DNA from 2 places in the Variovorax sp. PEI5 genome. Region 2 is predicted to be linked to the other one. Evidence: predicted binding sites of a transcription regulator. Region 2 holds the regulator's gene; the other holds the start of a gene.
The links. The regulator FNR, encoded in region 2, switches genes on or off when oxygen is low (the NO sensors DNR and NnrR bind a similar motif). The targets are predictions, from matches to a motif close to TTGATNNNNATCAA.

Region 1: AC1MLT_RS16755 (universal stress protein) is a predicted target of FNR. The motif match lies at 6,435-6,448, and genes of this name have one in related genera.

What each region holds. Positions count from the first base shown of each region.
Region 1 covers NZ_JBWXPH010000002.1:47,689-61,880, forward strand. The annotation lists gene AC1MLT_RS16725 (alkaline phosphatase D family protein) at 1-1,090, shown strand, start outside; gene AC1MLT_RS16730 (hypothetical protein) at 1,240-1,446, shown strand; gene AC1MLT_RS16735 (LysR family transcriptional regulator) at 1,672-2,571, opposite strand; gene hglS (2-oxoadipate dioxygenase/decarboxylase HglS) at 2,744-4,147, shown strand; gene AC1MLT_RS16745 (mandelate racemase/muconate lactonizing enzyme family protein) at 4,216-5,382, opposite strand; gene AC1MLT_RS16750 (LysR family transcriptional regulator) at 5,487-6,386, shown strand; gene AC1MLT_RS16755 (universal stress protein) at 6,525-6,950, shown strand; gene AC1MLT_RS16760 (hemerythrin domain-containing protein) at 6,943-7,521, opposite strand; gene AC1MLT_RS16765 (universal stress protein) at 7,677-8,183, shown strand; gene AC1MLT_RS16770 (cation-translocating P-type ATPase) at 8,177-10,687, opposite strand; gene AC1MLT_RS16775 (YgaP family membrane protein) at 10,693-10,896, opposite strand; gene AC1MLT_RS16780 (Crp/Fnr family transcriptional regulator) at 11,105-11,890, shown strand; gene AC1MLT_RS16785 (zinc-binding dehydrogenase) at 11,899-12,972, opposite strand; gene AC1MLT_RS16790 (universal stress protein) at 13,108-13,962, shown strand; gene AC1MLT_RS16795 (universal stress protein) at 14,087-14,192, shown strand, end outside.
Region 2 covers NZ_JBWXPH010000002.1:524,583-538,774, reverse strand. The annotation lists gene AC1MLT_RS18915 (LysR family transcriptional regulator) at 3-926, shown strand; gene AC1MLT_RS18910 (fatty acid desaturase) at 951-2,075, opposite strand; gene fnr (fumarate/nitrate reduction transcriptional regulator Fnr) at 2,208-2,954, opposite strand; gene hemN (oxygen-independent coproporphyrinogen III oxidase) at 3,041-4,447, shown strand; gene AC1MLT_RS18895 (ATP-binding cassette domain-containing protein) at 4,347-6,134, opposite strand; gene cydD (thiol reductant ABC exporter subunit CydD) at 6,131-7,858, opposite strand; gene AC1MLT_RS18885 (cytochrome ubiquinol oxidase subunit I) at 7,972-9,543, shown strand; gene cydB (cytochrome d ubiquinol oxidase subunit II) at 9,557-10,702, shown strand; gene cydX (cytochrome bd-I oxidase subunit CydX) at 10,732-10,836, shown strand; gene AC1MLT_RS18870 (hypothetical protein) at 11,221-11,448, opposite strand; gene AC1MLT_RS18865 (Gfo/Idh/MocA family protein) at 11,841-12,938, shown strand; gene AC1MLT_RS18860 (tetratricopeptide repeat protein) at 13,010-14,192, shown strand, end outside.

The DNA of each region.
Region 1 (14,192 bases), 480 kb from region 2:
GCTGGCGATCGCGCTGGATCGCGTGTCGTCGCCCGATCGCGAGATCCTCACCCTGCAGGACTATCGGCAGCGCCATGCGCAGTACCGCACCGACGAGGACCTGCGGGCGATGCATGCCAGCCTGCCGATGATCGCGGTCTGGGACGATCACGACCTGGCCGACAACGCCTGGTCCGGTGGCGCCGGCAACCACGACGAGGCCACCGAAGGCGCCTTCGCCGCGCGCCGCGCCGCCGCCGTGCAGGCCTATCACGAATGGCTGCCCACCCGGCTGCCCGATCCCGCCAATCCGCTGCGCATCTATCGCTCCTTCGACATCGGCACCCTGGCGTCGCTGCACATGCTCGACACGCGGCTCATCGGCCGCGACAAGCAACTCGACCTGGACGAGTACCTCGCGGGCGAGGCGGCATCGCCCACGCGCCAGCTGCTCGGCGCGGCGCAGGTCGACTGGCTGGCGGGCCGCATGGCCGCCTCGGCCGCCACCTGGCAGGTGCTCGGCCAGCAGGTGCTGATGACGCGCATGGCCCTGCCGCTGAGCGTGGCCAGCGCCATCACGCCCGAGACGCTGGGCGCCTACCTGCTGGCGCTGTCGACCCCGGAGGTGGCGCGCAGCGACAGCCAGAAGGCCCTGATCGCCCAGCCCAAGGCGCCCTACAACCTCGATGCCTGGGATGGCTATCCGGCCGCGCGCGAGACCGTGCTGGGCCTGGCGCGCGACCAGGGCAAGAACCTGATCTCGCTGGCCGGCGACACCCACAATGCCTGGGCCGGCGACCTGACCGACATGGCCGGGCGCCGCGTCGGCGTCGAGTTCGCCGTGCCCTCCGTGTCCTCCCCGGGCTTCGAGCGGGTGCTGCCGCTGATCGCCAACGACGTGCTCTCGGATGGCTTCCGGCGCATGGTCGACGACCTGCGCTATGCCGAGACCAGCAAGCGCGGCTATGTGGTGCTGACGCTGACCCCGGGCGAGGCGCGCAGCGACTATGTCGAGGTGAGCACGATCCTCAGCCGCGACCATTCGGCCAGGGTCGCGCGCACGTTGCGCGTGCTGCCCGGCGCGGGCAACCTGCAGGTGCTCGGCGGTTGATCCGCATTCGACGCCGGATGCATTCACGCGGGATTCAGACAGGCTCCGGATACTGGGCGTGGCCATCCGAGCGTGATCCATGCATCGCGCGCCGCGACGAGGATCGACGCCGTCGATCGCGCGGTGCCGATGGCGTCCATGGAGTCCGCATGACAGTGTCCGATCGTCGCGTGAAGGTCCAGCTCGGTGTCGTCTATGTCGTCGAGGTCCTGGTCCATGCCGCCGAGGGTCGGTCGCCACCTGAACCGCTGGTGCCGGGCTACGCGCTGTTCGATCTCCACGACCGGCAGTTGAGCACGGAGTTCGCCTTCTTCAACGACGCCCTGGTGGCCGCCAGCGCCATGGGACTGGCCTGAGCCGGACCCGTCGGCATGCATCGACGCGAGTGCGCATCGGTGTTCGTCGATCAGTAGCCACGCGCTGGGTCGTAGAGGCCTTCGAGGGTGTCCGCGCGCTCGAACGCCACGCGTCCGCCGCCGCCACCCGGGTGAGGAACCCGATGTCCAGCCGAGACGACTGGGTGCCCGGATCCTGCGCGCCGATGCCCTCGGCGGCCAGCGACCGCGGCAAACGGTGCGCGGTCAGCCGGTGTCGCTGCGTGCCACGTCGATCAGCCAGGCGCGGAAGGCCTCCAGCGGCGCATGGCCGGCGCGGTTCGATGGCCAGGCCAGGTAGTAGCAGGCGTCGCTCGGCACCGTCGCGTCGATGGCCAGCACCAGGTCGCCGCGCTCGAGTTCGGCCCGAACCAGGAACTGCGGCAGCAATGCCACGCCCAGTCCCGAGATGGCGGCCTGCGCGGCCAGCGCGAACTGGTCGACCCGCATGCCGGGCGCCTCGGTCACCGCGATGCCCATGGCCTCGAACCAGCGTTCCCAGGCATCCGGCCGGCTCTCCAGGTACAGCAGGGGAGCGCTCAGGAGGTCGCGTGGCGTCGCGAAGGCATGGCGCTCGCGCAGGCCGGGACTGCAGGTGGGAGCGACCTGCTCGCTCATCAGCAGGTCGAGCTCGGCGCCCGGCCAGTGCGGCGCGCCGAAGTGGATCGCCGCGTCCATCGAGCCGGACTGGAAGTCGAAGGGCTCCGGCCGCGTGCTCAGGTTCAGGGTGACGCCCGGATGGCGGGCGAAGAAATCGGGCAGCCGGGGCGCCAGCCAGCGCGTGCCGAAGGTCGGCAGGATGCCGAGGTTGAGCGTGCCGCCCTGGGGATTGGCGCGGAAGCCCAGCGTGGCGCCGGAGATCTGGCGCAGCGCCTCGCGGATCTCGCGCGCATAGGCCTCGCCCGCCCGGTTCAGGAACACCGTCTGCCGCTCGCGGACGAAGAGCTCGCCGCCCAGCAGGTCCTCGAGCTGGCGGATCTGCCGGCTCACCGCGCTCTGCGTCAGGTGCAGCTCGGCGGCCGCGGCGGTGAAGCTGCGATGCCGGGCCGCCGCCTCGAAGGCGCACAGCGCGGCCATCGGCGGCAGGAAACGTCGGGACATGGCCATGGCGAGGTCATTCTATTGGCTCATCAAGTAGCGTCGATTCATCGTTTGACCGGCATCGCCGTCGTTCACAGAATGACAACCGTGGTCGGCCAGGCTGTGAGATCGGGGAATGAACCGCCCGACATCTCGCGGGAAGGTCCGGCCCCTCCGACGCTCGCCCCTCAAGGAACCCATGTCCGCCTCCCACGCCGTCCTCGTCGCGCCCGACGCCATCCGCTCCCGCTTCTCCGGCGCCATGTCGGAGATGTACCGACGCGAGGTGCCGCAATACGGCACCCTGCTGGACCTGGTGGCGGACATCAACGCCCGGCACCTGGCCGAGGCGCCCGGGCTGGAGGCCGCCCTGGCGCGCGCCGGCGACCTGGAGCGGCTGCATGTCGAGCGCCATGGCGCCATCCGGCTGGGCAGCGCGCGGGAGCTGTCCCAGGCGCGGCGCATCTTCGCCGTCATGGGGATGCGGCCGGTGGGCTACTACGACCTCTCGGTCGCCGGGGTGCCGGTCCACTCGACGGCCTTCCGGCCGATGACCGACGAGGCCCTGGCGGCCAATCCGTTCCGGCTCTTCACCTCGCTGCTGCGCCTCGAACTGATCAGCGACGTCGCGCTGCGCGAGGAGGCCGCGCGCATCCTCGCGCGGCGCGCCATCTTCACGCCGCGCGCGCTGGCGCTGACGGCGCTGGCCGAGTCGGCGGGCGGCCTGACCGATGGCGAAGCCGACGAGTTCGTCGCCGAGGTGCGCGAGACCTTCCGCTGGCATGGCGAGTCGACCGTCGACGCATCCACCTACGCGCGGCTGCACGACGCGCATCGCCTGATCGCCGACGTGGTCTGCTTCCGGGGGCCGCACATCAACCACCTCACGCCCCGCGTGCTCGACATCGACGCCGCGCAGGCCGGGATGCCCCGGCGCGGGATCGCGGCCAAGGATGTCGTCGAGGGCCCGCCGAGGCGCCGCCATCCGATCCTGCTGCGCCAGACCAGCTTCAAGGCATTGCAGGAGACCGTGCGCTTCGCCGGCGCCGACGAGGCCGGGCGCCACACCGCGCGCTTCGGCGAGATCGAGCAGCGTGGCATGGCCCTCACGCGGGCCGGCCGCGCCCTCTACGACCACCTGCTGGCCGGCGTGCGCGATGCCGCGCCGGCCGCTGCGGCCGGCACGGCATACGACGCGCGCCTGGCCGCTGCCTTCGGCGCCTTTCCGGACGATCTCGAGACGATCCGCCGCGACGCCCTGGCCTTCTTCCGCTACTACCTGGTGGCCGACCATCCGGCGGCCGGGGCCGGGGCGAGCCGCGATCTCGACACGCTGGTGGCCGCGGGCGCCGTGCGGGCCGAGCCGATCGTCTACGAGGACTTCCTGCCGGTCAGCGCCGCCGGCATCTTCCAGTCCAACCTGGGCGGCACCGAGCAGCGCAGCTACCGGGCCAACGAGGCCCGCGAGGCCTTCGAGCGCGATCTCGGCGCGCCGGTGCTCGACGAGTTCGCGCTCTACGAGGCGGCCCAGCAGCGCTCGATCGACGCGGTCCTGGCCGCGCTCGACGCGCGCGACCGGGCCGCCGCGAGGGCGGCGGCGTGAACCGGTCGGGTTCGCGGTGGCATCGATGCCATGGCCCCCTCGGGTGGGCCCCGCCACGGTGACCGATGTCAGGCCGACAGGGCCCGCATCTCGCGGTACAGGTCGGCCTTGCCCTCGAAGCCGATGCCCGGCAGGTCGGGCAGGGTGACGAAGCCGTTCTCGACCTTGACGCCATCGGGGAAGCCGCCGAAGGGCTGGAACAGGTCGGGATAGCTCTCGTTGCCGCCCAGCCCCAGGCCGGCGGCGATGTTGAGCGACATCTGGTGGCCGCCGTGCGGGATGCAGCGGCTGGCCGACCAGCCGTGCTCCTTCAACATGTCCAGCGTGCGCAGGTACTCGACCAGGCCATAGCTGAGCGCGCAGTCGAACTGCAGCCAGTCGCGGTCCGGGCGCATGCCGCCATAGCGGATCAGGTTGCGCGCGTCCTGCATGGAGAACAGGTCCTCGCCCGTGGCCATGGGGTTCTTGTAGAAATTGCGCAGCGCCGCCTGCAGCTCGAAGTCCAGCGGGTCGCCCGGTTCCTCGTACCAGAACAGGTCGTACTGCGACAGCGCCTTGGCGTAGGCGATGGCGGTCTCCAGGTCGAAGCGGCCGTTGGCGTCGACGCACAGCTTCTGGCCGTCCTGCAGCACTTCCATGATCGCGTCGATGCGCCGCAGGTCCTCGTCGAGCGAGGCGCCGCCGATCTTCTTCTTCACCACCGTGTAGCCGCGGTCGATGTAGCTGCGCATCTCGTCCTGCAGCTTCCCGTGGTCCTGGCCCGGGTAGTAATAGCCGCCGGCGGCGTAGACGAAGATCCTGCGGTCGGGCCGGCCGTCGCCGTAGCGGTCGGCCAGCAGCTGGAACAGCGGCTTGCCCTCGATCTTGGCGACCGCGTCCCAGACCGCCATGTCGATGGTGCCGATCGCCACCGAGCGCTCGCCATGGCCACCGGGCTTCTCGTTGGTGAACATCGCGTTCCAGATCCGGTGCGGATCGAGGTTGGTGCCGGCGTCGTCGACCAGCGAGGCGGGGTCGGCCTCCATGACGCGCGGGATGAAGCGCTCGCGCATGAGCTTGCCCTGGCCATAACGGCCATTGGAGTTGAAGCCATAGCCCACGACCGGCTCGCCGTCGCGGATCACATCGGTGATGACGGCCACCAGGCTCAGGGTCATCTTGCTAAAGTCGATGTAGGCGTTGCGGATGGGCGAGCTGATGGGCAGGGTCTTCTCGCGGATTTCGACGATCTTCATGGCGGTCTCCAGGACGGTTCGAGGGAAGGACCGGATGGTCGTCCGGATCGATCCGCCCGGCCAATGCTCATTTCCTCAACTTCCATGCGCTGGACGAACCGCCCATGAACCTGATCTGGCTCGACGACTTCATGGCGCTGGCCGCCACGGGCAATTTCTCGCGCGCGGCCGAGGAGCGGCACAGTTCGCAGCCCGCCTTCAGCCGCCGCATCCGGGCCCTGGAGGAATGGCTCGGCGCCGACCTGTTCGATCGCGACTCGCAGCCGGCCCGGCTCACCGAGGTCGGCCACTGGTTCGTCGGGATCGCGCAGGACCTGATGCTCCGCGTGACCCGCATCCCCGAGGACGCCCGCAGGATCTCCGAAGCCAGTTCCATCACCTTGCGCATGGCCTGCACGCACGCGCTGTCGACGACCTTCTGGCCGCGCTGGATCCGCAGTCTCGAGACCCGCATCACCCTGGGGCCGACGCAATTGCGCTCGGATGTCCTGGAACGCTGCGAATTGCTGATGGCGCAGGGCAAGGTGCAGTTCGTGCTGAGCCATGCCCACCCCGAGGTCCCGGGCGAACTCGACCGCGAGCCCCACCGGTCGATCCGCATCGGCGAGGACCTCCTGATCGCCGTGTCGGCGGCCGATGCCGACGGCCGGCCGCGCCATGCGCTCGCGCGCGCCGCCGGCTCGCGGGTGCCGGTGCTGCTCTACACCGACGAGTCCGGCCTGGGCCGGATCATGCGGACCTTGATCCGCCAGAAGCTCGACGCCCTGGCCGGCCCGGTGGCCTTCACGGCGCATCTGGCGTCGCTCCTGCGCGCCATGGCGCTGGAAGGCCGTGGCGTCGCCTGGCTGCCGCTGACCCTGGTGGCCGAGGACCTGGACCAGGGCCGCCTCGCGCGTGCCGCGGACGACGACTGGAACGTGCCGCTGGAGATCCGGCTGTATCGCGACCTCGAGCCGATCGGCAGGACCGCCGAGGACTTCTGGCGCGTGGCCGCCGACGAGTGAGGCGCCGCGGCCGCCGCCGGGCCGGCAGGCACCCGATCGGTCGAAACCTTGATCTCGATCAGCCGCCGCCACCTGCTCGCGCCCAAGAATGGACCCAGCCCGCACGGGCTGGCCATTCTTCCAACGGAGCATCACATCATGAGAATCCTCGTCGCCACCGATGGCTCGGCACCCGCGCTGCGGGCCGTCGAATACGCCATCCAGCTCGACCGGCGGCTGCGCACGCGCGACCGCATCACGCTCATCAGCGTGCACGACGACACGGCGCTGCGCCATGCGCGTTCGCTGGTGGGGCGCGCGGAGGTCGACGACTACCTGCGCGAACTCGGGGAGAAGGACGTCGAGGCCGCCCTCCGGCTGCTCGACGAGGCCGGCGTGGCGCACGACGTCGAACTGCGCATCGGCCACGTGGCGCAGGAGATCGTGCGCTGCGCCGACCAGGGCGCCTTCGACCTCGTCGTCGTGGGCGCCAAGGGGCGCGGCGCGATGGCCGACCTGCTGCTGGGCTCGGTGGCGCAACGCGTGCTGGCCCTGTCGGGCAAGCCGGTACTGGTCGTCAAGTAGGCCCGGGCAGCAGGCAGACGATGCGCGCGAACAAGCCGTCGTAGACGGCATCGGACGCTTGGCCGGCCAGGGCGTCGCGGTTGCGCGCGAAGGCCTCGTCGAGCTCGTCCCAGTCGTCCCGCGTCAGCACGCGCTCGGCCAGCGGCAGGATCTCGCGCTCCTCCAGCGCCATGTGACGCAGGTAGAAGTCGGCATAGTCGTCGACCGCCATCTCGAAGGCCCGCCGGCGGGATTCGCCCAGCATGTCGAAGGCCAGCAGCGCGTGCTCGACGTGGCGGATCCGGCGTTCGCCCCAGGCGTGGTCGTGATCGAGCCGATCGAGCAGTTCGCGCGCGAGCGGCGTGCGCGCGCGCAGCTTGGGGAACAGCACCTCGCTCTCCCTGCGGTGGTGACGTTGCTCGGGGAATTCGTCGACATAGAAGAGCATCGCACGCAGGAGCGCGAAATCGGGCGCCGTGCCCTCCCGGCGATGGCGTTCGAGCAGCATCACGAGGGCGCGCAGCACGGCCCTGAGCGCGGCATGTTCCCGGCGGATGGTCGTGAGGGCGTCGTGGGTGGAGGTGGCGGGCATCTGCATCTTCGGAGGGTCGCGCATCCGGCGCCGCGCGAGCTTGCTCCATGTCAAGCCACCGCGTTCCGCCGGGCCGGGAGTTTGATCGGCATCAGGGCGCGGGGCCGCCCGGCTGCGCAGACTGGACCCTTTCCATCCACGTCAGGGAGCACATCATGTACAGCAGGATCCTCGTTCCGGTCGACGGCAGTTCGACCTCGCGCCGGGGGCTGCGCGAAGCCATCCGGCTGGCCGGACTGATCGGCGCGCGCCTGCGGCTGGTCCACGTCATCGACGAACTCTCCTGCGCGCTCGCCATGGACGCATACGCCGGCCCTTCGGGCGACTGGCTCGGCGAACTGCGCGGCACGGGCGAGCGGCTGCTGGCCGAGGCCAGGGACCAGGCGGCCGACGCCGGCGTGCCGGCCGACTGCGTGCTGCTCGACAGCTTCCGCAGGTCGGTGCACGAGCAGGTGATCGCCGAGGCCGTGGCATCGGACGCCGAGCTGATCGTGCTCGGCACGCATGGACGCCGCGGCCTGGGCCGCTGGGTCATGGGCAGCAGCGCCGAGCACATCCTGCGCCACTCCCCGGTCCCGGTGCTGCTCGTGCGGGCGCCCGAGGCCGCCCGGGCCGAGGCGGAACGTTTCACCGTCCCGGCGGGCCTGCGGCCTCCTCAGTGAATCCGTGGCGCCGTGGCGCCGGGGCCATGGCGGTGGGCGAGCTGCCAGGCGGCCCAGAGCGCCGGCGCCAGCACCGCCCAGGCCCAGGGCGAGGACTCGGCGGGCAGGCCCAGCAGCGCGCCGGCGCCGGGTGCCAGCATCAGGGCCAGCCAGATCAGGCAGACACCGACGATCAGGGCATTGAAGACCGGGTTGGTCGCCAGGCGGGCCAGCCCCGCCGCCCGGAACCACACCAGCAGCAGCAGGTTGCCCAGCACGATCGATCCCAGGCTGGCGCGGCGCAGCTCCTCGACGCTGGCGTCGCTCCACAGGCGCAGGGCCCCCTGGACCGCGGCCACCCCGGCGAAGGCCAGCAGGCCCAGGGCCAGCGCGCGGATGGCCGTGGCGAGTGGAAACAGCCGCTCGTCGCGGGGCCGGGGCGGCACCCGCATGCCGTCCTCGGGCGCCGCCTCGGCTTCGAAGACCAGCGAGCAGGCCGGGTCGATCAGCAGCTCGAGCAGCACCACGTGCAGCGGCAGCAGCAGGACCGGCCCGCCCAGGACCACCGGCATCAGGGCCACGCCGACGATGGGGACATGCACCGCGAACAGATAGCCCAGGGCCTTGCGCAGGTTGAGGAAGATGCGCCGGCCGGCGCGCACGGCTTCGACCAGGGAGGCGAAGTTGTCGTCCAGCAGGACCAGGGAGGCGGCTTCCCGCGCGACGTCGGTGCCGCGCCGCCCCATGGCGACGCCGATGTCGGCGGCCTTCAGCGCGGGCGCGTCGTTCACGCCATCGCCGGTCATCGCGACGACGTCGCCCTGCTGCTGCAGCAGCTGCACGATCCGCAGCTTCTGCGCCGGATCGATCCGCGCGAACACGCTCACCTCGCGCAGGCAGCGGCCGAGCGCGATGTCGTCCAGCGCATCCAGCTCGGCGCCGGTCAGCACCCGGGCCGCCGTGTCGTCGACCAGGCCGGCGTCGCGGGCGATCGACCGCGCCGTCAGCGCGCCGTCGCCGGTGATCATGATCACGCGCACGCCGGCGGCGTGGCATTCCTCGATGGCGGCGGGCACCTCCGCGCGCAGCGGATCGGCGAAGCCGAGCAGGCCGAGTGGTTCGAGGCGCGGCGCCGGGGGCAGCGCGGCATCGGCGCCGGGGCCGGGGCCGGCGGCGCAACCCTCGGCCACGGCCAGCACCCGCAGCCCCTGGGCGCTCCACCGGTCGGCGGTCTCGCGCAGTCCGCGCAGCGTGTCCGCGTCGGCGTCGCAGCAGGCGAGCACGGCTTCGGGGGCGCCCTTGACGACCACGTGACGGGACGCGCCCCGCGGCGCGTTCCACCAGTGGATCACCATGGGCGAGCCGGCGCGGATGCCCCGGTGCGGTCCGGGCGTCCAGCCGGACTCGTCCGCCTCCAGTCCGGCCGCCCGGGCGGCGGCGCGCACCGCCTGGTCCATGGGTTCGATGCCCTCCGGTCCGCTCGCGCGGCGGGCGCCGGCCAGCAGCCGGCGCAGGCCCGGCGCCTGGATCCCGCCGCCCGGCTCGATGCTCTGGTCGCCATCGTGCAGCGCGACGAGCGTCATGCGGTTGTGCGTCAAGGTGCCGGTCTTGTCGACGCACAGGACCGTGGTGGTGCCCAGGGCCTCGATCGCCTGGGGCTGGCGCGTCAGCACGTTCAGGCGCGCCAGGCGCCAGGCCCCGATCGCCAGCATCACGCTCCAGACGACGGCGAATTCCTCCGGGATCAGCGACATCGCCAGGGTCAGGCCGACCAGCAGACCCTGCGTCCACGAGCCATCGCGCTGCGCGAAGACGGCCGCCGCGGCCAGGCAGGTGAAGGCCGCCAGCCAGGCCACCCCGACCACCAGGCGCCGCAGTTCCCGCTGCAGCCGGCTGTCGCGTGGCGTCAGCAGGGCGATCGAGCCGTGGATCGCTCCCAGCAGGGTGTGGGCGCCGGTGCGCGCGACCTCGGCCGTGCCCTCGCCCTGCACGACCAGGCTGCCGGCGAAGAGCCAGCCGCTGTCGCCGGCCCCCCCGGGGGACTTGTCCAGCGGCACCGGTTCGCCGGTGCGCTGCGATTCGTCGACGCGCAATCCGGCCGCTTCCAGCAGGCGCGCGTCGACCGACAGGCGATCGCCCTCGTTGACGATCAGGCGATCCCCACGCACCACGTCGCGACTGGCGATGCTCAGCATCCGGCCCTCCCGCACGACCGTGCAGCGCGGACTCGACAGGTCCTTCAGTGCCTCCAGCACGCGTTCCGTGCGCCGTTCCTGGAACACCGTGAGGCCGCCCACGAGCAGCACCGAGACCCCCAGCAGGGCCGCATCGGTCGCGCTGCCGAGCAGCGCGTAGAGCGCCGCCGTCGCGATCAGGAGCAGGAACATCGGTTGCGTCAGCACGCGAGCGACGAGGCGCGCCAGCGAGCCGCCGGGCGCCGCCGGCAGCACGTTCGGGCCATCGCGGCGCAGGCGTCGCGCCGCCTCGGCGGCATCCAGGCCCTCGGGCAGCGGGGCGGCCGGCACCGGGGCTAGTCCCGCAGGATGCGGCGGGTATCGATGCCCCACCACGCATAGAGCGGGCAGGTCCCGAAGGCGCCCGTGAGCAGCGGAACGAGACCGATGTAGCCCCACGCGCCGATCTCGCGCGTCGCCGCCAGGGTGATCAGCAGCAGGCCGACGCCAACGCGCAGCAGCCGGTCGACGAAGCCGACGTTGTTCGACAGGAACGCCATGGTGTTTCCCCCGGGGAGTGGACGAGGTCCCGATCGTCGGCCGTTTCCCGGTCCGGGTCGTTGCGGTGGATCAAGGCATGCGGACGGATACACCGGACACACGGCGTTCACACGGCGTTACCCATGGCGGCGCGGCATTGCCACGGCGGAGGGGCGGGCGGCCCAGCATCGGGGCATCGACCTTCCGACGACCTTCCAGGAGTTCCCCATGCTCACCCCGACCTCCGCGTTCCCCGCCACCGCCGCCACCGCCAACCCCATCCTGCGGCCGGCCGCGCCCTGGACCCCCGCCGGCCCCGACGCCGTGGGTCCGCCCACCATCGCCACGCTGCGCCTGCTGTGCGATCGCCTGCAATGCCAGCGCCGCGTGGTGCGCGGCGGCGAGGTGATCTACCGCGCCGGCGATGTCTTCGAGCGGCTGCACATCCTCGGCTCGGGCTTCCTGAAGATCGTCAACCTGTCGGTCGACGGGCGCGAACAGATGGTGAGCCTCAAGTTCCGTGGCGACTGGCTCGGCCTGGACGGCATCGCCACCGGTCGCCACTCCTGCGATGCCGTGGCGCTCGACACCAGCGAGGTGTGGTCGGTGTCCTATGCCGCGCTGATGGCCGCCGCCGGCGCCCATCCGGCGCTGCTGCAGGCCCTGCACGCGGCCATGAGCCGCGAGATCGCGCACGAGCGCCACTCGCTGATGTCCGTCTGCACCCTGTCGGCCGATGCCCGCGTGGCCGACTTCCTGCACCACTGGGCGCAGTCGCTGGCCGAGCGCGGCCTGCGCACCGATGCCATCACGCTGCGCCTGACGCGCGCGGAGATCGGCAACTACCTCGGCCTGACGCTGGAGAGCGTGAGCCGGGCACTGTCGCGGCTGGCCCGTGAAGGCGTCATCGCCTTCGCCACCCGGGGCCGGCGCGACCTGCTCATCCCCGATGTCGCGGCGCTGTCGGCGTTCGTGCAGCGCTGCCTGGGCCCGGCATCGCTGGTGCTGCAATAGCGCTGTCGTCAGGGCGTGATGGCGACCTTGATGACGCCATCGCGCTGGTGGGCGAACAGCTCGTAGGCGGCCTCGATGTCGTCGAGCCGGAAACGGTGCGTGACCATGGCGCCGAAGTCGACCCGCCGCGCCGCCACCATCGCCATCAGGCGGCGCATGCGTTCCTTGCCGCCGGGGCACAGCGTGGTGACGATGCGGTGGTCGCCCAGCCCGGCGGCGAAGGCGCCCAGCGGGATCCGCAGGTCCGACGAATAGACGCCCAGGCTCGAGAGCGTGCCGCCCGGGCGCAGCACGCGCAGGCAGGCCTCGAAGGTCGCCTGGGTGCCCAGCGCCTCGATCGCCACGTCGACGCCGCGGCCGTCGGTGAGCCGCATGATCGCCTCGACGGCGTCCACGCGGCTGGCGTCGATCACCTGGTCGACGCCCATGCGCCGCGCGACGTCCAGGCGCCCGGACAGGCGATCGACGCCGATCACCAGGCTGGCGCCGCTGAGGCGGGCGCCCGCGCTCGCGCACAGGCCGATCGGACCCTGGGCGAAGACCGCCACCGTGTCGCCGATGCGGATGCCGGCGTTCTCCGCGCCACCGAAGCCGGTGGACATGATGTCCGGGCACATCAGCACCTCCTCGTCGCCGAGCTCGTCGGGCACCGGCGCCAGGTTGGCCATGGCATCGGGCACGCGCAGGTATTCGGCCTGGCAGCCGTCGATGGTGTTGCCGAACTTCCAGCCACCCATCGCCTTCCAGCCATGCGCGGTGCCGGCGCCATCCTGCGAGCCCTGCCCGCACAGGCAGGCGTGACTCCAGCCGCTGGGCGTGATCGCGCCGGCGATGACGCGCTGGCCTTCGCGCAGTCCCGTCACCCCGCTGCCCAGGCGCTCGATCACGCCGACGGGCTCGTGGCCGATCGTGAGGCCGCGGGCGACCGGGTACTCGCCCCGCAGGATGTGCACGTCGGTGCCGCAGAGGGTGGTGGTGGTCACGCGCATCAGCGCGTCGAGCGGACCGATGTCCGGGATCGGCTTCTCGTCGAGCACGATGCGTCCCGGCTCGACGAAGATGGCGGCTTTCATCATGGGCATGGCGTGGGTCCTTGCAGCTTCGATGCGCTGGTCGGCCATTCTTCGCGCCCGGACGACAGCGCGCCTTGATCGGCCTCAACTCCGGGCCGCGCGACCCGCGCGAGCATCGCCATGTCGCCTCACCGGAGCCGTGGCATGTCGTTGCGAACCATCCTCGTCCATCTCGACCATGGCACGCCCTGCGCGGGGCGCGTCGATCTGGCCGCCGCGCTCGCGCGGCGCCACGATGCCCGCCTCGTCGGCCTGCTGCCCTCGGGCCTGCACGACGGCACCATCCCGGCGGCCCTGCTCGCGCCGGGCGGCGACGACTTCATCGCCGGGTCGGCGCATTTCCTGCGGGTGCGCTCGGAAGCCATCGCGCAGGTCTTCGAGGACCGCGTGCGCCAGGCCGGGCCCCTCTCGCACGAGGTGCGCAAGGTCGATGGCACGGCGGTCGACGCGCTGGTGCGGCATGCCCGCGCGAGCGATCTGGTGGTGGTGGGGCAGGTCGGCCAGCATGCCACCGAGCGCGACCCGACCTTGGGCGTGGGCGTGCGGACCCTGCCGCAGGATGTCGCCCTGGGCGCCGGCCGGCCGGTGCTGGTGGTGCCGAGCACCGGCCGGTTCGCCGATGCCGGCCAGCGCGTGCTGGTGGCATGGGACGGCTCGCGCGAGGCGGCCATGGCGCTGCGCGACGTCCTGCAGCTCGTGGATCGCACCTCGCGCCTGTGGCTGATGTCGATGCACGTCGACGAGCCGATCGACGATGAGACGCTCCAGATCGGTCCCGTGCTGGCCTGGCTGGCGCGCCACGGCATCGTGGCCGAAGCCCATCGGCAAGCCAGCTCGATCGACTTCGCGGGCGCGCTGCGCTCGAATGCCGCCGCCTCCGGCGCCGATCTGCTGGTGATGGGCTGCCACGGACACAGCCGCCTGCGCGAGCTGCTGCTCGGCGGCGTCACGCACGCCATGATGGCGCACCTGCACCTGCCGGTGCTGATGTCGCACTGAGGCGTCCGGCCGGGCGCTTGATCGGCGTCAAGGCGTCGCGCCGCCGGCGCCGGGATGATGGCGCCATGCGTCCGACGCCCTCCGGCGTCGGCCCGATCCGGGCCCGCATCCGCAGGAGACCGCCATGACCACGCCGCGCAGCATCCTCGTCCATGTCGACAGTTCCCGCCACGCGGTCGAGCGCGTGCGGACGGCCCGCCGGATCGCCGAGGCCTTCGATGCCCAGGGAA
Region 2 (14,192 bases):
CCATGAAGATCAATTGGAGCGCGCAGGAACTCGATGTCTTCCTGACGCTGGTCGAGACCCTGAGCTTCCGGCGCGCGGCGCTGCGGATGCATCTGTCGCAGTCGGCGGTCTCGGGCACGGTGGCGCGCCTGGAGGCGATGCTCGCGACGCGCCTGTTCGACCGCACGACGCGGGCGGTCCAGCTCACCGCCGCCGGCCAGGTGTTCGCCGAGCAGGCGCGCTTCGTGCGCCACCAGATGGACGAGGCGGTGCGCCGCGTGCGCGCCGTGACCGAGCTGCAGACCGGTCGCGTGGCGCTGGCCGCGTTGCCGTCGCTGGCGGCAACGGTGGTGCCGCGCGCCTTCGCGAGCTTCGCGCTCGACCATCCGGGCGTGCAGCTCGAGCTGGTCGACAGCCTGTCCGCCGCCGCCTTCGAGATGGTGCGGGCGGGCCGCGTCGACTTCGCCCTGACGGCGGCCAACCCGGCGCATGCCGATCTCGACTACCTGCCGCTGTCGGGCGATGCCTTCGTGCTGCTGCTGGGCGCCGACCACGCCCTGGCGCGGGGCCGGACGGCGCTGGCCTGGGCCGACATCGCGGCATTGCCGCACATCTCCATGCCATCGGGCACCAGCGTGCGCCAGTACGCCGACGAGGCGCTGCTCACGCACAAGCTGCGCTTCGCGCCCCGCTACGAGGTCGAGCATCTGGCGACCATCGCCGCCATGGTGGCGGCCGGACTCGGCGTCAGCGCACTGCCCGAACTCGCGGCGCAGGTGGCGCACCGCCCCGGCGTGGTCTGGCGCAAGCTGCGCGCGCCGGTGCTGCGGCGGCCGATCGGGCTGGTCAGCCCGCGCCATCGCGGCCTGTCGCCGGCGGCCGAGCGGATGGTCGAGCTGCTCAGAGGCGAGATGGAGCGCGCGCCGCCGGTCGCGGCGGCGGCCTGAGCCGGCGCGTTCGCGGGATCGCGGTCAGGCGCTGCCCGCGTGGCGCGGGGGCGTCGCGGTCGGGCGGTGGTGGAAGTCGGTCCATGCGGCGCGCTCGAAGTCGTAGAGCTTGCAGGTCCGCGCCGTCGCGAAATACCAGCGCCAGGAGAAGTGCTGGATCACGATGCGCCCGGGCAGCAGTTCCTCCATCCGGGCCTGCGCCGCCCGCAGGCGATAGAGCGGGATGCTCATGTCCACGTGGTGCGCCGTGTGCTCCATGATGTGGTGCACCAGGGCGCCGATCCGCCAGGGGAACACCAGGTGCACCGTGGTCGAGACGAAGGGCTGGGCACGCTGCCAGGCCGCGCGGTCGTCGTGCCACGAGATGCGCGGATGCGTGTGATGCACGTAGACCACGAAGCCGATCATCGTGAACCACACCAGCAGGGGCAGCACGAAGGCGGCGAACACCGTGAAGGCGGCGTGTCCGGGCGCCCGCCCCGTCGCGACGGCGGCGCCGACGACGCCCGCCAGCCAGAGCAGCGCGAAGGTCGTCACCAGCCGGCAGTCGCGCGCATACACGGGGCGCTCGGTCTGGGCCGTCCGGTCGCGCGCCATCATCCGGTGCCACCAGATCTCCAGCAGGTAGTAGAGCCCCGGCGCCCAGCCGCTGCGATAGAGGCGTTGCAGCCAGCGCCGGCCGGGACCGAGGGCCTGATATTCGGCGCGCGTCAGCGGCGCCCAGACGAAATCGACGCCCTTCAGATTGGTGAAGCCGTGGTGGACCACGTTGTGCCCCATGTCCCAGAGGCTGTACGGGGTCAGCGAGGGCAGGAAGGCGATGCGCCCGAGCCAGCGGTTGAGCGATCGCCGGGGTGTCAGGCTCTGGTGGCAGGCGTCGTGTCCGATGATGAACAGGCGCCCGATGACCAGGCCCGCGAGGATGCCGCATGCCGTCTGGAGCACCAGGGAATCGAACAGCGCCGCGCCCGCGACGAGCGCCGCCTCCAGCAGCAGGTCCAGGCCCAGCAGCCACAGGGCGCGCGGGGTGCTGCGCCGCGCGAACGGCCGCAGCCATTCGCGCAGGATCTTGCGATGCGGCAGTGTGGCGTCGGTCGGCAGGGCCTGGGGCTGGGGTGGCGGGAGGTCATCGACCGTCGGACGGAGCATGGGAAAGGCAGCGGGCTGTGAAGGAGGCCTGCAGCGTAGGCGCAGTCGCCCATGGCGACGTTGACGCAGATCAGCGAATGGTGGAAACGCATCGCCCGTCCACCGGCGACCCGGCCGGTGCGGGCGCGCGCGTCAGCAGAGCGTGTCGACCAGCCGCCGCAGTCCCGCCGGATCGACCACGCGCACCTGCCGGTGCCGTACCGCCAGCAATCCCTGGTCCTGCAGCTTCGAGAAGGCGCGGCTGACCGTCTCCAGCTTGAGCCCGAGATAGCTGCCGATCTCCTCGCGCGTCATGCGCAGCACCAGCTCGGTCGAGGAGAAGCCGCGCGAGGCGAGCCGCTGCGTCAGGTTGAGGAGGAAAGCGGCCAGCCGCTCCTCGGCGCGCATGCTGCCCAGCAGCAGGATCAGTCCGTGGTCGCGCACGATCTCGCGGCTCATGATGCGGTGGAACTGGCGCTGCAGTGGCAGGAAATCGCGTGACAGCGCCTCCAGTTGCTCGAAGGGGATGACGCAGACCTGCGAATCCTCGAGCGCCACCGTGTCGCAGCTGTAGCGATCGGTGCCGATGCCATCGAAGCCGAGCAGCTCGCCGGCCATCAGGAAGCCGGTGACCTGCTCGCGGCCGTCGGCCGTCGTCACCAGGGTCTTGAAGAAACCGGAGCGCACCGCATAGAGCGAGCGGAAGGGGTCGCGGGCGCGATAGAGCGTCTCGCCACGCGGCACGGCCAGCCGCTGGTCCACCAGCGAGTCGAGCCGTTCCAGCTCGTTGTCCTGGAGGGCGACGGGCAGGCACAGCTCGCGCAGGTTGCAGCTCGAACAGGCGGTCTTCATGGCCTGCACCGAAGGCACGGGACGAGGGGTGAGGAGCGGGGTGTCCATGGGCATCGATCAGTATGCATCGACGGCGTGCATCCCGGTTGACTTCGGTCAAGGGAATGGGACGCCGATCGCGGCACAGTCGTCCGATGCATCCCTCCCCGATCCGCACCGGCCCCTATCCCGGACCCGAAACGATGGCCCGCTACGGCGGCCCCGGTCCCCGCTACACCTCCTATCCGACGGCCGACCGCTTCGTCGAGGCCTTCGGCGCCGACGACTACGCGCGGGCGCTGGCCGCGCGCCGCGAGGGCCGCGGCACGGCATCGCGGCCGATGTCGCTGTATGTGCACATCCCGTTCTGCGAGTCGGTCTGCTTCTATTGCGCCTGCCACAAGATCGTGACGCGCCGGCACGAGCGCGCCGACGACTACCTGCGGCTGCTGATGCTGGAGATCGCATTGCACGAGCGGGCGCTGGGCCTGGGCGCGCCGGTCTCGCGCATCCATCTGGGCGGCGGCTCGCCGACCTTCCTGTCCGACGCGCAGCTGGCGGCGCTGGCGCGACGGCTGCGCCAGGCGTTCGCGATCGAGCCGGACGCGCAATGGTCGATCGAGGTCGACCCCCGTACCGCCGATGCCGAGCGGCTCGAACGCCTGGCCGCCATGGGCTTCAACCGGCTGTCGCTGGGCGTGCAGGATCTCGATCCGGAGGTCCAGCGCGCGGTGCATCGCGAGCAGAGCCTGGAGAGCGTGGAGCGCCTGATCGCGCGGGCGCGCGAGCTCGGTCTGCGCTCGACCAGCATCGACCTGATCCATGGCCTGCCCCGGCAGACGCCGGAGCGCTTCGCCACGACGATCGAGGAGGTCTGCCGCCTGCGCCCGGACCGCATCGCGCTCTATGCGTATGCGCACCTGCCGCGGCGCTTCAAGCCGCAGCGCCACATCGACGCGGCCACGCTGCCATCACCCGCGCAGCGCCTGGCGATGCTGGCGAACGCATCGGGCCGCCTGAGCGCGGCCGGCTACGAGCACATCGGCATGGATCACTTCGCGCTGCCCGGCGATGCCCTGGCCGTCGCCCGCCGGCAGGGTCGTCTGCATCGGGATTTCCAGGGCTACTCCGACCAGCCCGCCGCCGACCTGCTGGGGCTGGGCGTCTCCGCCATCGGCCAGGTGGCGGGCTGCTACAGCCAGAACGAGAAGTCGCTCGCCGACTGGGGCGACGCACTGCGCCAGGGACGCTTCCCCGTGGCGCGCGGTCTGGCCTGCTCGCGCGACGACCTGACGCGGCGCCACATCATCATGGCGCTCATGTGCCAGGGCCGGGTGGAGTACGAGACCATCGCGCAGTCCTGCCTGATCGACATGGAGAAAGCCTTCCACGCCGAGCTCGAGCTGCTGCGGCCGATGGCCGACCAGGGCCTGGTGGCGCTGGAGCCGGGCGCCATCGTCGTCACGCCATCGGGGTGGTACGTGGTGCGCTCGATCGCCATGGTGTTCGACCGCTACCTGCAGGCCGACGCGGCGCGCGCGCAGTACTCGCGCGTCCTGTAGGGCGTGCCGGGCGGCGGGGGGCCGGCGACGCGTCCAGGCGGACGACGTCGTGGCACAGCGCGAGCGGGGCGGGGCGGTGCGACACCAGGATCAGGCCTTGCCGCGTGCGCTCGAGCCGGCGCGCCAGGCGCTCGACCACGCGGGCCTCGGTGACGGCGTCCAGGCCTTCGGTCGGCTCGTCCAGCAGCAGCCAGGGCGCCTCGGACAGGCAGGCCCGCGCCAGGGACAGGCGCCGCCGCTCGCCGCCCGACAGCCGCGCGCCGTCCTCGCCCAGCCAGGTGTCCAGGCCCTGTGGCAGGGCGCGCACGCGCTCGTCCAGCGCGGCGTCGCGCAATGCCAGCCACATCGCGGTCTCGTCGATGTCGGCGCCGGCCAGCGCCAGGTTCTCGCGCACCGTCGCGCCCAGCAGCAGCGCGTCCTGGGGCGACCAGGCGAAGGCGCGTCGCAGCAGGTCGGGATCGAGGTCGCGGTCGGCCAGGTCGACGCCATCGACGAGAACGGTTCCGGGGTCGATGGGGCGCAGGCCCAGGAGCTGCTCGACCAGGGTGGTCTTGCCGCAGCCGGACGGGCCGACCAGGGCGATGCGGTCGCCGGCGCGCAGATGCGCGCGGACCGGTCGCCGCAGATCGATGCAGGGTGCCACGTGGGGTGACTCGTGATCCGGGACGACCGATGGACCGCAGGGAGTGGCCGTGGCCGTTGCATCCGCCGTCCGCTGCGGGTCCAGCAGCCGGTCGAGATGGCGGGTGGCGACCTGGACCGCGCCGCGCTGAGCGAAGCCGCGCGTCCACGGACCCAGGCCCTCCAGCGCCATGAGCATCGCCAGTGCGGCGAGCGCCGCGAGCGGAGCGCCGGCCTGCCACGTCAGGGCGATGGTCGCGGCGACGGCCAGGCCGGCGACGGCGGGCAGCACGGCGTCGATCCAGCCGTCGACACGGGCGAGACGGCCCTGGTGGACTTCGATCGTCCGGCTCGATGCGGCGATGCGCGCGTGCGCCCAGGATTCGAGTCCGTAGCACCGCAGTTCCACGTCGGCGGCGGCGAGACGACCGAGTTCCTCCTTGAGTGCGCCGGTGGCTTCGCGCACGGCCCGGGCGGCGGCGCGCGCGCGCCGGCTCAGATGCCGGATCGATGCGGCGATCAGCAGCGCCGCCATGGCGAGCACCAGCAGCGCCGGCCAGCCGGCCAGCGCGACCAGCGCCGCACCGCAGGCCAGCGCGGCGAGCGCCCCGCGCACGGCGGTGCCGCGGATCAGATGGTCCTCGATCGTCCGGAGGTCCTGCATCAGCGCCGTCGTGGCCTCGCCGGTCGTCACCGTCGTCGTCGATGACGCAGCCGGAGCGCGTCGTCCGCGCGCCGCGCACAGGGCATCGAACAGCATCGGGCGCAGGTGGGCCATGGTGCGCAGCGCGCTCGCGTGTCCGAGCAGGCGCTCGCCATGGCGCGCTCCGGTCCGCAGGATGGCCAGCAGCCGGATGCAGGCGCTCGGCAGCAGGTAGTTGAAGGCTGTGGCGGCCGCCAGGCCCGCGCCGCCCGCCGCCGCCGCGCTGGCGAGGAACCAGCCCGATACGCCCAGCAATGCGACCGAGGCCACGGCCGCCAGCGCCGCGCACAGGCCGGCCTGGCGCCAGGTCCGACGATGACGGCGACGTTGCGTGGCCAGCAGCGTGGCGAGCGACCCGCTCACGCCGGAGCCTCCAGCCGGACCACCACGTCGGCGATGGCGGCGAGCCGTTCGCTGTGCGTCGCGATCACGGTGGTGCGCCCGGCGCGGGTGCGGGCCAGCAGGTCGATCAGTTCGGTCTCGGCCGCCATGTCGAGGTGGGCGGTCGGTTCGTCGAGCAGCCACAGCGAGGCCGGGTCGAGCAGCGCGCGTGCCAGCGCGATGCGTCGGAGTTCGCCGCCGGAGGCGCCGCTGGCGCGATCGTCGAGCCGCGTCGACGCGCCGCCGTCGCGCCGCGCCCGCATCGCTTCCAGGCCGGTCAGCCGGATCACGTCCGCCAGCGCCCGGGGCGAGGCCTCGGGCCGGGTCAGGCGCAGGTTGTCCTCGAGCGTGCCGGGCACGATCAACGGCGCCTGGCTCATCCACGCCGCGCGCCCGGCCAGCGTCTCGTCGGGGGCGAGCATCTCGCCATCGAGCAGGATGCGGCCGGCCGTCCGTGGCGCCGCGCCCATCAACGCGCGCAGCACGCTGGTCTTGCCGCTGCCGGACGGGCCGACGAGCGCCACGGTCTGGCCGGGCGCGATGTCCAGGCACAGGTCGCGCACGGCCGGCAGCGGCTGTCCGGCGTGATGCACCGTGAGGTGCTCGAAGCGCAGGCCGGGCGGCCTGCACCCCGGCATCGCCGCGGCCCGTTGCCGGGGTACCGATGGCTTCGATGCCACGAACGACGTGTCGAAGGCGGCCAGTCGCTCGGCGGCGGTCTGGGCCGCCTGCCGGTCGTGATAGGCCGCCGCGAGCCGCCGCAGCGGGGCGTAGAACTCGGGCGCGAGCGCCAGCACGAAGAAGGCGCTCGCCAGGGTCAGCCGCTCCGGCGCCGGGAACGGCAGCAGGCCCAGCAGGGCGAAGCCGGTGTAGACGGCGACCAGCGCCACGCACAGCGCCGAGAAGAATTCCAGCACCGCCGACGACAGGAACGCCAGGCGCAGCACGCGCAGGGTGCGTCGCGCCACCTGCGCCGAGGCCTCGGCCAGGTGTTGCGCGACGCGCGGCCGCGCACCGAAGGCCAGCACCACCGGCAAGGCGCGCAGCCGATCCGCGAAGACGCCGGAGAGTCGCGACAGCGCCTCGAACTGGCGGCGCGACTCGCTCGCCGATGCTGCGCCCGCCAGCATCAGCAGCAGCATGAACGGAATCAGCGTCGTGGCGAGGATCGCCGCCGTCACCGGACTGGCCCAGGCGACGGCGCCCAGCACCAGCAAGGGCGCCACCACGGCGGCCCGCCGCGCCGGGACGAAGCGTGCCAGGTAGCCATCGAGCGCATCGACCTCGTCGACGGCCAGCTGCATCAGGCGACCACCACCGTCCGTGTCCGGCGCTGCGCGGGCGTCGGCGCCGGCACCCGTGCCGGCGGTGCGTCCCAGCACCTGCCGCACCAGGCCCTGACGGAGGTCGGTCCTGGCCCGTCCCGAGACCCGCGCGCCGAGGCGTCGGGCCCCCATCGCCGCGAGACCGCGCGCCAGTGCCGATGCCACGAGCAGCGAGATCCATGCCGCGAGGCCGTGGCCACCCCCGGCAATCGCGGCGATGGCGCCCGCGAGGCCGCCGGCGAAGCCGATCGCGGCGGCCGTGTCGACCAGCAGCAGCACGGTGGTGCGATCGAGTTCCGGCGCCCGGCGCTCCAGCGATTTCAGGAACAGCCGTCCGGCCGTGGTGGCGGGATCGACCGGCGCGAGAGTGGGAGTGGCCATGCGCCGACGATCGTCGATCCGTCCGGACCGGTCGTTGATCCAGGTCAAGGTTGCTGGAGCGCCCGGCCCTTAAGGTCGCGCCATATCACGAGCGACCCGCTCCGAGGACCCCGATGGACACCGGCATCGTCGACATCTCCCGCCTGCAATTCGCGCTCACCGCGCTCTATCACTTCCTGTTCGTGCCCCTGACCATCGGGCTGTCGTTCATGCTGGTCATCATGGAGGCGATCTACGTGATGACCGGGCGGCCGGTCTGGCGCGACATCACGCGCTTCTGGGGCAAGCTGTTCGGCATCAACTTCGTGCTGGGCGTGGCGACCGGCTTGACGATGGAGTTCCAGTTCGGCACCAACTGGTCGTACTTCTCGCACTACGTGGGCGACATCTTCGGCGCGCCGCTCGCCATCGAGGGCCTGATGGCCTTCTTCCTGGAGGCCACGTTCGTCGGCGTGATGTTCTTCGGCTGGGAGCGCCTGTCGCGGCTGGGTCACCTGCTGGTCACGTTCATGGTCGCGCTGGGCACCAACCTGTCGGCGCTGTGGATCCTGGTGGCCAACGGCTGGATGCAGAACCCGGTCGGCGCCGCCTTCAATCCCGAGAGCATGCGCATGGAAGTCACCGACTTCGCCGCCGTGCTGCTCAATCCGATCGCACAGGCCAAGTTCGTGCACACCGTGAGCGCGGGCTATGTCATCGCGGCGGTGTTCGTGCTGGGCGTGTCGGCGTGGTATCTGCTGCAGAACCGCTTCGTGGCGGTCGCCCGCCGCTCGATGACCGTGGCGGCGGCATTCGGACTCGCGGCCTCGCTGTCGGTGGTGGTGCTGGGCGACGAGAGCGGCTATGCCCTGACCGACAACCAGAAGATGAAGCTCGCCGCCATCGAGGCGGCCTGGCACACCGCGCCGTCGCCGGCCGGCCTGACGCTGTTCGGACTGCCCGACTTCGAGTTGCGCGAGACGCGCTACGAGGTGCAGGTCCCCTGGGTGCTGGGCCTGATCGCCACCCGCAGCCTGGATGGCGAGGTGACCGGCATGTCCGAGCTGGTCCGGCGGGCCGAGGAGCGCATCGCTTCGGGCGTGCGGGCCTACGATGCCGTCGAGCGGCTGAAGACCGCGCCCGGCGATGCGCTGGCGCGCGCGCAATTCGAGGAGCACCGGCGCGACCTGGGCTATGGCCTGCTGCTCAAGCGCGTCGTCGCGGATCCACGCGACGCCACGCCGCGGCAGATCGCGGCGACGGCCTGGGACACCGTGCCCAGCGTGCCGTTGATGTTCTGGAGTTTCCGGATCATGGCGGCCATCGGCCTGGCCATGGTGGCCCTGTTCGCGACCGCCTTCGTCCTGTGTTCGCTGCGGCGACACACGCGGGCGCGCTGGTTCTGGTGGCTCGCCGTCGCGGCGCTGCCCTTGCCCTGGATCGCGGCCGAGCTCGGCTGGATCGTCGCCGAGATGGGGCGGCAGCCCTGGGCCATCGAGGGCGTGCTGCCGACCTTCCTGGCGACCTCGACGCTGACGCGCACGCAGCTCTGGATCACCCTGATCGGCTTCACCGTGCTGTATGGCGGACTGGCAGTGATCGAGGTGCGGCTCATGCTCGCGGCGATCCGCCACGGTCCCTACGACCCGGTCGGCGATCCGGCGCCCGCGCCGGGCGTGCTCCCGGCCTCACCTCTCACCGCCTAAGGCGACATCGCACATGACTTTCCTGGACTTCGAGACCCTGCGCCTGATCTGGTGGGCGCTCGTGGGCGTGCTGCTGATCGGCTTCGCCCTGACCGACGGCTACGACCTGGGCGTGGGCGCCGTGCTGCCGTTCGTGGCGCGCACCGACGTCGAGCGCCGCATGGTGATCAACACCATCGGCCCGAACTGGGAGGGCCACCAGGTCTGGTTCATCCTCGGCGGCGGAGCGCTGTTCGCGGCCTGGCCGTTCGTCTATGCGGTGAGCTTCTCCGGCTTCTACCTGGCGATGTTCGTGGTGCTGGCGGCGCTGATCCTGCGACCCGTCGGCTTCAAGTACCGCTCCAAGCGGAACGATCCGGCCTGGCGCACGCGCTGGGACTGGGCGCTCTTCGTCGGCGGACTCGTGCCGGCGCTGGTCTTCGGCGTCGCCGTGGGCAATGTGCTGGGCGGCGTGCCGTTCCGGCTCGACAGCGACCTGCGCGTGCATTACCTCGGCAGCTTCTGGGAACTGTTCCATCCCTTCGCGCTGCTGTGCGGCGTGCTGTCGGTGGCCATGCTGGTTCTGCATGGCTGCAACTGGCTGGCATTGAAGGTGGAGCGCGGGCCGGTCCATCGACGAGCGCGGTCGATCGCCGTGGTCGCGGGCTGCTGCAGCCTGCTGCTGTTCGTCCTGGGAGGGGCCTGGGTCGCGTGGGGCGGCATCGGCTTCCGGCTGGAAGGACTGCCCATCACCGACGAGGCGTCGAACCCGTTGCGCTCCAGTGCCGTGCAGGCCGCTGGCGCCTGGCTGCGCAACTACGCGCTGGCCCCGGCCTGCCTGATCGCGCCGGCGTCGGGCATCGTCGGCGTGCTGCTGGCGCTGATCGGCATCCTGGGACGGCGCGAGTCCCTGGCGTTCGCCGGCTCGTCGCTCTCGTGCGCCGGCATCATCGCGACGGTCGGGGTCTCGATGTTCCCCTTCATCCTGCCATCGAGCATCGACGCGCATTCGAGCCTGACGGTCTGGAACGCGTCGTCCAGCGCGCGCACGCTGCGCATCATGTTGTTGGCCACCGTGGTGTTCCTGCCGATCGTCCTGGCCTATACGGCCTGGGCCCTTCGCGTCATGCGGGGCAGGGTCACGAGCCTGCACGTCGAAACGCGCCCGGACCTTTATTGAAACAAGAGAAGAAAGCAGGAGAAGCACGCATGTGGTACTTCACGTGGATCCTCGGTATTGGCCTGGCCGTGGGATTCGGCATTCTCAACGGCATCTGGCACGAATTCCATCTGCCCCCGGACGATGGCATGTGACCGATGCGTTTCATCGACTCGATAGCCCGGCTGGTCCGGACGGCGATGACCATTTAGAAATGGCGGGGCGGGGCGGGATCGGGGGGAAAGGGAGAGGCGGTGGCATGGCCGAGCGGACCATGCGAGCCCCGAGACACCAATGAACGCGCCACTGTCTCAGTTGTCGCGATGTCGGGGCCCTGAATCTAAAAAATGCATGTCTCTTGCTGCGGGAACCATTTTCCAATACAGCAAATTTCAGCGTTGATCAGCGGGCACAAGGGCTCTGCTGAAAAACGTCAAGCAGTCGCCATCAACATCGTTAATTGTTTTTTATTGTTATTATTAATATGGAATTCGCGGGCTCGACATCGAGCAACCGGAATTCAGCCGGTGCTCAAGATTTCAAAGACCGCCCTGGGTTGCCGAGGAAGGATCGAAATAGCCTTCCTTGCGATGCCGTGCGGGACCTTCGGTCTCTTCTTCCACGGGGCCCGAGGAAAATACCAGGCTGCCGAGGGCCAGAGCGAAGCAGACGGCCAGGGAAACCCAGCCGAAAGCAGCAACCAGACCCCAGGTCAGTGCGACGCTTGCCAAGAGAATAAGAATTTTCATGATGTTGCGATGATGCATTCGTCAAGATTCTGTGTCTGTGACTCATTTCACGGAATTGGGGCTACTCCGTAGATCATTGAATTGCTTTGCCAAGGCGTATTTTTTAGATGAGAACTTAGGTTTAACTATTTGATTTTTGACCTCAGCGACGGTTAAACCAAAAGTACTCTATTGAAAATCTGTCTGGGAAGTTCATCCTTTGTGTGCCTTGGGCCGCCGTTGCCGCCGCCTGTTGAGCGCATGGCCGTCCGCGTATCGACGTAGGGTCCGGCCGGGCATCGGCCGTCCCGGTGGGCCGTGACGAAGGAACGCCATCGGAGCCTTCGATTTCTCGGGCCGTTCCCGTCCCGGGCCGGCCATGATCTTGGGCTCGGTCACCAGCCGATAGGGAACCGATCGAAAATCGAGCCATGAATCCATTCGATGACCGGATCCGCATCGTGGTGGCTGGTGCCGGTGTCATCGGTCAGGCTCATCTGCGCGTGATCGACGATGCCCCGGACTGCCGGCTGGCGGCCATCGTCGATCCGTCGCCCGCCGCGCGTGTACTGGCCGAGCGCCATGGCGTGTCGCTGTACGCATCGCTCGACGACCTGCCGCGCGACGGTCCGCAGCGCCCCGACGGCGTGATCCTCGCCACGCCCAACGCGCTGCATGTCGAGCAGGCCCTATGGTGCGTCGCGGCGGGCCTGCCCACGCTGCTGGAGAAGCCGATCGCCCCGACCGTGGCCGAGGCCGAGCGACTGGTGGAGGCCGTCGAGGCATGCGGTGCCCGGCTCCTGGTCGGCCACCATCGCGCCCACAGTCCGCTCATGGCGCGGGCCCGGCAATTGATCGACCAGGGCCGGCTCGGCCGCCTGGTGGCCGTGATGGGCAGCGCCGTCTTCCACAAGCCCGATGCCTATTTCGACGATGCGCCCTGGCGCCGGCAGGCCGGTGGCGGCCCGGTCCTGATCAACATGATCCACGAGGTGCACAACCTGCGCATGCTGTGCGGCGAGATCGTCGCCGTGCAGGCCATCGCCTCGAATGCCGTGCGCGGCTTCCCGGTGGAGGACACGGTGGCGATCGCCCTGCGCTTCGCCAGCGGGGCCTTGGGCACCTTCATGCTCTCGGACACCGCGGCCTGCGCCCGCAGCTGGGAGCAGACCTCGCGCGAGAACGCGGCCTATGCCACCTACCCGGACGAGGACTGCTACGTGATCGCCGGCACCGCCGGATCGCTGTCGATCCCGACGATGCGACTGCGCACCCACGCTCGCGCCGAGGACCGGTCCTGGTGGACGCCGCTCGACACCGAGGTGGTCGAGGCGGAGCGCGCCGATCCGCTGGTGCGCCAGCTGGCGCACTTCCGCGCCGTGGCACGCGGCGAGACGACACCGCTCGTGAGCGCGCGCGATGCGTTGGAAAACCTGCGCATCACCGAGGCCATCGGCGAGGCCGCGCGCAGCGGCCGCGTCGTCGACACCACGCCGTCCGGCCGCGCCCCGACATCCCGCATGGATTAATCTGCGGGTCACCGGCGCGCCTCGATTCCGTGGTCATCCGCTGCCCGGATCCGCAGCCGGCGAGGAGCACCATGACCGAACCCGTTACCGCCACCGCCCTCGAAGCGGCCCGTCGACACTTCATGGAAGGCCTGGCGTACCTGGCCGCGTCGCGCTTCGCCGAGGCCGAGGCCCGGTTCCAGGACAGCCTGCGGCTGGCGCCGGGCCGGATCTCGACGCTGATCAATCTGGCGGCGGTGCGGCTCGAACTGGGGCGACCCGATGCCGCGCTGGAGGCGGTGTCGCAGGTGCTGGCGATCGAGCCCGACAACGTCGAGGCCTGGTTCCATCGCGGCAATGCCGAGGCGATGGGGCCGCGGCCGGCCGACGCCCTGCGATCCTTCGAGCGCGCCGGCGCGCTGGCGCCGGGCTCCGCTCCACCCTGGTTCCGTCACGGCCAGGTGCTGCAGGGCCTGGGCCGCGATGCCCAGGCCCTGCCGTCCTACGAGCGCGCCGTGGCGGCCGACCCGGCCTACGCGCCGGCCTGGACCAACCTCGGCACGCTGCTGCGCGAGCGGGGACGCGTCGACGAGGCCGCGCACGCATTCCGGCAGGCGCGCGAGCAAGGCGCCGACGCCGAGCTGCATGGCTACTACCTGGCCGCCGTGGGTGCCGGCACGGCGCCGGCCGCCGCGCCCGCGCTGTACGTGGAGACCCTGTTCGACGACTATGCCGAGAGCTTCGCCGGCCACGTGGTCGACGTGCTCGACTATCGCGCCCACGACATCCTGGCCCGGGCCGTGGCGGAGGCGGCACCCGGTCGCCGATTCGCGCGTGCGCTCGACCTGGGCTGCGGCACGGGCCTGTGCGGCGGTCTGCTGCGCTCCCGCGTGCAGCACCTCAGCGGCGTCGACCTGTCGGGCCGCATGCTGGCGCAGGCCGAGGCGACCGGGGCCTACGATGTCCTGGCGCGGCAGGACGTCGTGGAATTCCTGCGAGCCGCGCCGACGGACTTCGACCTCGTGACGGCCGCCGATGTCTTCATCTACATCGGCGACCTGTCGGCCGTCTTCGCCGCCGTGCGACGGGTGCTGGCGGTCGACGGACTGTTCGCCTTCTCGGTCGAACGGGCGACGCCGGAGGCGACGTCCTTCCAGTTGCTGCCGAGCCTGCGCTATGCCCACGGCGAGGCCCACCTGCGCGAACTGGCGCGGGCGCACGGCTTTGCGGTGTCGCGGGTCGAGCGCGGCGCGGTGCGCCACGATCAGGGCCGGC